2 regions of the Stenotrophomonas riyadhensis genome follow, and region 1 is predicted to be linked to the other one. Evidence: riboswitches for the same ligand, from Rfam matches in the RefSeq annotation. Region 1 holds a riboswitch; the other holds the start of a gene.

Region 1 (3,395 bases):
CGAAGCCGGCCCGCGCGTGTTGTCTTCGTTCCCGGAAGTGCTTTCGCTGAAGGCACGGCGGCAACTGGAAAAACTGGGCGTGGAAGTATTGACCGGTACCCCGGTGAGCGACATCGACAGCCAGGGCTTCAAGCTCGGCGATCAGTTCGTGCCGGCCCGCACCGTGGTCTGGGCCGCCGGTGTGGCCGCTTCACCGCTGGCGCGCACCCTGGATGTGCCGCTGGACCGCGCCGGCCGCGTGCAGGTGCAGCCGGACCTCACCCTGCCTGGGCACCCCGAGCTGTTCGTGGCCGGTGACCTGGCCGCACTGAATCAAGCCAACGGCAAGCCGGTACCCGGCGTCGCGCCCGCCGCCAAGCAGATGGGCAAGTACGTGGCCGAGGTGATCCGCGCGCGCCTGGACGACAAGCCGGCACCAGGTCCCTTCAAGTACGCCGACTTCGGCAACCTGGCCACCATCGGCCGCATGGCCGCGATCGTGCACCTGGGCAGGCTGCAACTCTCGGGCGTCCTCGCCTGGTGGTTCTGGCTGGCCGCACACGTGTTCTTCCTGATCGGTTTCCGCAACCGCGTCGTGGTGCTGCTGAACTGGGCGGTGGCGTACTGGAGCTATCAGCGCAGCGCGCGCATCATCTTCGGTGATGACCAGGAAGACCGGCGACCGAGGCGCTAGGGCCGAAGACGGACACGGGTTCTCTGCCTGGGAGTAGATCCACGCCATGCGTGGATGAATGTCTGTGCAGGCCGCATGGAGCTCAGCCACGCATGGCGTGGCTCTACTGCCTCATCAGGCCGCCGGGCACTCGCCGTTTCGACCAAACCCGGCAGAGGTCTTCCTTTCTCGCAGTACCGGCAATTGAAAGCCAAGCTCTACCTGCGGCGCCCATCGCTCACTGCGCCTTTGGTTTCGGGTACCACAGCGCGTTGACGATGACCCAGCGCTGGTCGAAGCGCCCCATGTGGAAGTAGTCGACGAACCACGGCGTTTCCAGCCGTACCGAGGCCGCGTTGCCGGTCACGTCCAGCACCGTGCAGCGGCGGTCCCATTGATCCTTCGGGGTCTTCAGCGCGCCCTGCTTCGTCAACGAGACCAGCTCTTCCTTCGACATACGTCGCAGGCCCAAGCGTTCGTCGGGTGTATCGCCGAGGACCGCGCGCTTGGCCAGGTCCGGGTGCAGGGAGCGGGCGACGCGCTGCGGGTCGGCCGCCAGCTGGCCGTCGACGTAATCGTGGCAGGTGGCTTCGATGGCCGCGATCGTGGCCGGGTCGGCAGCGGGGCTCGTTGCTGCGGAGAGAGCGAACAGCAGGGCAATCGTGGACATCCGGGTCTCCAGCTCTGGGCGCGGGGCGATCATGGCATGGGCCAAGTGGCCCATCCACGCATGGCGTGGATCTACAGGACCGGCGCCTGCAACCAGGCCAGCTTGCGTTCGCGCGGCTGCTGCTTGAGCTGCCACTCGGCCCGCGAGGCGGCGGCCCGGTCCGGGTACTCGCGCACGGCCAGCACGCGCAGTGGCGGCCGTGCCCGGGTGTAGCGCGCGCCCTTGCCGGCCTGGTGGGCGGCGAAACGCGCCTCCACATCGGTGCTGATGCCGGCGTAGTAGCTGCCATCGCGGCATTCGAGCAGGTACAGGAACCACGGGCGGAGGGACGGGGCCATGCCCGGATTATGCCGTGCTGCACTGCAGCGGATATACTGGCGCCCGAATGCAGGAGAGAGGCGCCGCGCTGGCGCCCGCCGAAGGCGCAGGCTCCCATGATCGCTCAGGCCGGTGGGCTGGAATCCCACCAACCATGCATTCGACTCGCCGAGCTGGAGAGAGGTCACCGGGCACGCCCGGGACGATCCGCCGAAGGGGCACGCGGCCAACGCCGCTGAACTCTCAGGCAAAAGGACAGCGGGAGCGGCACCGGTCATCGTCATCCCGTCATTGCGCAGGCAGTGGCGGTAGTCGCGCATGGCCGGCCCCACCGCGCCCGGAGCCTGTCCCATGCTGCTGTCCATCATCTACCTGATCGCCATTTCCGCCGAAGCCATGACCGGCGCGCTGTCCGCCGGCCGTCGCCGCATGGACCTGTTCGGCGTGGTCATGATCGCCTGCGTCACCGCCCTCGGGGGCGGTTCGCTGCGCGACATCCTGCTCGGCCACTACCCGCTGGGCTGGGTGAAGCATCCCGAGTACCTGGGCTTCACCGTGTGCGCGGCGCTGATCGCCACCTGGGTGGCGCGCTGGATGCACCACTTCCGCCGCACCTTCCTGGTGCTCGATGGCCTGGGCCTGATCGCCTTCACCCTGATCGGCTGCTCGATCGCGCGCGAGGCCGGCCATGCCATGCCGATCGTGCTGATCGCCGGCATGCTGACCGGCGCCTTCGGCGGCGTGCTGCGCGACATTCTCTGCAACGAGGTGCCGCTGATCTTCCAGAAGGAGCTGTACGCGATCATCGCGCTGCTGACCGGCGCGGCCTACCTGTTGCTGCTGCACTGGGGCGTGGCCGACGCCACCGCGATCCTGTGCTGCCTCGGCGGCGGCTTCGCGCTGCGCCTGCTGGCGATCCACTACCGCTGGGAAATGCCGAAGTTCGTCTATCACGACGAAGTGCATTGATTGTTTGACGGTAGTGCCGGCCGCTGGCCGGCAACACGGCACACGCCCGCAGATTCCGGCAGGTTGCCGGCCAGCGGCCGGCACTACCGAATGCGTTGCATGACCATGGTCATGCGGCATTGGCCGGGGTGATTGGCTACCATTGTCACCCCGTCGCTGCCGCGACGGCATCCAGCCACGCCGCGCCCGCGGCCCCGCCAGACAACTCCCTCCCCGCTGCCCGTGGTGCCGTGAACGCGCCGACGGGCCCGCATGTCCCTGCGCGCGCAGGGCGCAGGATGCCCCATGTCTGTCGCCGAAAATTCCCGCTTCCGTCGTGCCCGCCTGTTATGGGCGGTGCTGGCCATCGCCCTCGTCGCCGTTCTGGCGTGGTGGCTGTGGCCCCGGAATGGTGCCGGCAGCAGCGACGATGCGCCGGGCAAGACGGTGCCGGTACGCGTGGCACGCGCCAGCGCCGAGCCGCTGGTGCTGCGCCTGAAGGCGGTCGGTACGGTCACCCCGCTGCACAGCGTGGTGGTACGCAGCCGCGTGGATGGCGAACTGCTGCGGCTGCATTTCCAGGAAGGCCAGCAGGTGAAGGCCGGCGATCTGCTGGCGCAGATCGACCCGCGCCCGTATGAGGTGAAGCTGGCACAGGCGCAGGGTACCCAGCAGCAGAATCTGGCCGAGCTGGAAAACGCCGAGCGCCAGCTGCAGCGCTACCGCGAACTGCAGAAGCAGAACTACGTGTCCGGGCAGGAACTGAGCGACCAGCAGAGCAAGGTGCGCCAGCTGCAGGGCCGCCGC
Region 2 (3,395 bases), 720 kb from region 1:
GTTGGCATCGGTCTTGGTGACCACCACCTTCATGCCGCACATCTGTGCCGAGGCCGGGTTGGTGCCGTGCGCCGAGTCCGGAATCAGGCAGATGTCGCGATGTTCCTCACCGCGCGAGCGGTGGAAGGCGCGGATCGCCAGCAGGCCGGCGTACTCGCCCTGCGCGCCGGAGTTCGGCTGCAGGCTGACCGCATCGTAGCCGGTGCACTCGACCAGCATCGCTTCCAGCGTATCGATCAGTTCCTTGTAGCCCAGCGCCTGGTCGGCCGGCACCAGCGGGTGGATCTGCGAGAACTCCGGCCAGGTCACCGGGATCATCTCGGCGGTGGCGTTGAGCTTCATGGTGCACGAGCCCAGCGGGATCATCGTGCGGTCCATCGCCAGGTCCTTGTCGGCCAGCGAACGCAGGTAGCGCAGCAGTTCGTGCTCGCTGTGGTGGGTGTTGAACACCGGGTGGGTCAGGAATGCGGACTGGCGCAGCAGGCCGGCCGGCAGGGCATCGGCGGTGCTGGCATCCAGCGCGTCGACATCCAGTGCGGCACCGAATACGGCAGCCACGGCAACGATGTCGGCGCGGGTGGTGGTCTCGTCCAGGCTGATGCCGACCGAGTCGCTGTCGATCGCGCGCAGGTTGTAGCCGGCGGCGCGGGCCTTGGCGTGGATCTCATCGGCGTGCACGCCAGTGACATGCAGGGTGTCGAAGAAGTCGCCACCAACCTGCACGCCGGCCTTGCGCAGCGCCGCAGCCAGGATCGAGGCCAGGCGATGGGTGCGGCGGGCGATGCGGGTCAGGCCTTCCGGGCCGTGGTAGACGGCATACATCGACGCCATCACTGCCAGCAGCACCTGCGCGGTACAGATGTTGGAGGTGGCCTTCTCGCGGCGGATGTGCTGCTCGCGGGTCTGCAGGGTCAGGCGGTAGGCCGGGTTGCCCTGGGCATCGACCGAGACGCCGATCAGGCGGCCCGGCATCGAGCGCTTGTAGGCGTCGCGGCAGGCCATGAAGGCCGCGTGCGGGCCACCGAAGCCGAACGGCACGCCGAAACGCTGGCTGTTGCCGACCACGATGTCCGCACCCCATTCGCCCGGGGCGGCCAGCAGGGTCAGCGCCAGCAGGTCGGTGGCCACGGCCACCAGGCCACCGCGTGCGTGCACGGCATCGACCAGCGCCTTGTAGTCGCCGACCTGGCCGAAGGTGTCCGGGTACTGCAGCAGCAGGCCGAAGGCTTCCGCTTCCAGCGCTTCGGCCGGAGTGCCGACGCGCAGCACGATGCCCATGGGCTCGGCGCGGGTGCGCAGCAGCTCCAGGGTCTGCGGGTGCACGGCGTCGTGCACGAAGAAGGTGTCCGACTTCGACTTGGCCGAACGCTTGGCCAGGGTCATCGCTTCAGCGGCGGCGGTGGCTTCGTCCAGCAGCGAGGCGTTGGCGATTTCCATGCCGGTGAGGTCGGCGCACAGGGTCTGGAAGTTGATCAGCGCTTCCATGCGGCCCTGCGAGATTTCCGCCTGGTACGGGGTGTAGGCGGTGTACCAGGCCGGATTTTCCAGGATGTTGCGCAGGATCACGTTCGGCGTGTGGGTACCGTAGTAGCCTTGGCCGATGAAGCTGCGCAGCACGGTGTTCTTGTCGGCGATCGCACGGATCTTCGCCAGTGCCTGCACTTCGGTCATCGACTCCGGCAGCGCCAGCGGCGCCGGCGACTTGATCTTGGCCGGCACGATGGCATCGGTCATCGCATCCAGCGACGCGTGGCCGACGACGTCGAGCATCTGCGCGATCTCGGCATCGTTGGGACCGATGTGGCGCTCGACGAACGCGGAATGATGCTCGAGCTCACGCAGGGAAGGGGTGTTCTGGGACATGGCGAAGGATCCGTCAGGAAAGGGCACACGCACGGGCACAAGCCGCCGGTTGGCGGTCTGCGGGGCGCCCCTCTGTCCTTTTGCCTGAGAGTTTGGAAGCGCGGCGAACCGCAGCTTCGTGCCCCTTCGGCGCCGGATCGAACCGGTCTCTCCAGAGTTGTGTTACGGGTGGTATCGGGCCTGAGCGATTACGGGCGTTGCGCCTTCGGCAGCGGTGTTCCGCTTCTCCCACCGTGTTGCCCGCCGATTATAGCCCGTTGCGGGCGCGCCGGCCGCCTTCGGACCTGGCCGCCGCGCCTGAATGGCCGATGGCCCGTCCGTGCGTTTTGTGCACTGCTGCATGGCATCAGGTGCAATCCCCACCTATGATGGGCGGATACCCGAATTCATCTGGCGCCGTCCCTGCTGCAGGGGGACCGGCGCCCGCCGTGCGTGCCGCGCATGGCCCTGCCGGACGCCTTCTCCATGACCGCCGCTGTTGCTCCTTCCACCCGCCGCATGGCCCTGCTGCTCGCCGGCCTGGCCATGTTCGGTCCGTTCTCGATCGACACCATCTTCCCGGCGTTCCCGCAGCTGGCCCAGCGCCTGGCGGTGGACGAGGTGGCAGTGCAGCAGACCATCAGCGTATACCTGCTGTTCTACGGCCTGATGAGCCTGGCGCACGGCCCGCTGTCCGATGCCTGGGGCCGCAAGCGGGTGATCCTTGGCGGCCTGGTGGTGTTCGTCGGCGCTTCGGTTGGCTGCGCGCTGTCCACCGACCTGACCACGCTGCTGGCGTTCCGCGCGCTGCAGGGACTGTCCGCGGGCGTCGGCATGATCGTCGGCCGCGCGGTGATCCGCGACCTGTACCACGGCCACGACGCGCAGCGACTGATGAGCCAGGTGTCGATGCTGTTCGGCATCGCACCGGCGATCGCACCGATCATCGGTGGCTGGATCCTGCTCAGCGGCGCCGGCTGGCCACTGATCTTCTGGTTCCTGGTGGTGTTCGCACTGGTCCTGCTGGCGGCGACCGCACGCTACCTGCCGGAAACCCATCCGGTGGAGGCACGGGTGCCGTTGTCGCCGCGCGTGCTGATGCGCGATTACGTGCGCATTGGTTTCAACCCGCGGTTCCTGCGCCTGGCGCTGGCCGGCAGCATCGGTTTCGGCGGCATCTTCCTGTACATCTCCTCGGCGCCGGTGTTCGTGATGCAGCACCTGCATCTGGGCGAGGGTGGTTTTGCCTGGCTGTTCATCCCCACCATCGGCGGCATGACCACCGGCTCGTTTCTGTCGGGGCGCATGGCCGGGCACACCACGCCCACCCGCCAGGTCGCCATCGGTTTCGTCCTGTGCGCGCTGTCGGTGCTGCTGAACGTCGGCTACGTGGCGCTGGCCCCGCAGTTCGTGCTGCCGTGGGCGGTGCTGCCGATCTTCCTGGGCGGCATGGGCATGGCGCTGATTTTCCCGATCCTGGCGCTGGCGGTGCTGGACATGTACCCGCACCAGCGCGGCCTGGCCTCGTCGCTGCAGGCCTTCGTGCAGCTGAT

Evidence for each region. Region 1 has a riboswitch for glycine ahead of SriyCCGPB3_RS19125 (trimeric intracellular cation channel family protein). Riboswitches for the same ligand answer to the same signal wherever they lie in the genome.
Region 2: another riboswitch for glycine. It lies ahead of gcvP (aminomethyl-transferring glycine dehydrogenase); the one in region 1 lies ahead of SriyCCGPB3_RS19125 (trimeric intracellular cation channel family protein).

What each region holds. Positions count from the first base shown of each region.
Region 1 is NZ_CP155568.1:4,141,575-4,144,969, forward strand. Features, by position in the region: gene SriyCCGPB3_RS19110 (NAD(P)/FAD-dependent oxidoreductase) at 1-673, shown strand, start outside; gene SriyCCGPB3_RS19115 (nuclear transport factor 2 family protein) at 891-1,322, opposite strand; gene SriyCCGPB3_RS19120 (GIY-YIG nuclease family protein) at 1,394-1,660, opposite strand; glycine riboswitch at 1,701-1,790, shown strand; glycine riboswitch at 1,804-1,907, shown strand; gene SriyCCGPB3_RS19125 (trimeric intracellular cation channel family protein) at 1,992-2,609, shown strand; gene SriyCCGPB3_RS19130 (MdtA/MuxA family multidrug efflux RND transporter periplasmic adaptor subunit) at 2,895-3,395, shown strand, end outside.
Region 2 is NZ_CP155568.1:3,420,102-3,423,496, reverse strand. Features, by position in the region: gene gcvP (aminomethyl-transferring glycine dehydrogenase) at 1-1,863, opposite strand, end outside; glycine riboswitch at 1,926-2,028, opposite strand; gene SriyCCGPB3_RS15975 (multidrug effflux MFS transporter) at 2,329-3,395, shown strand, end outside.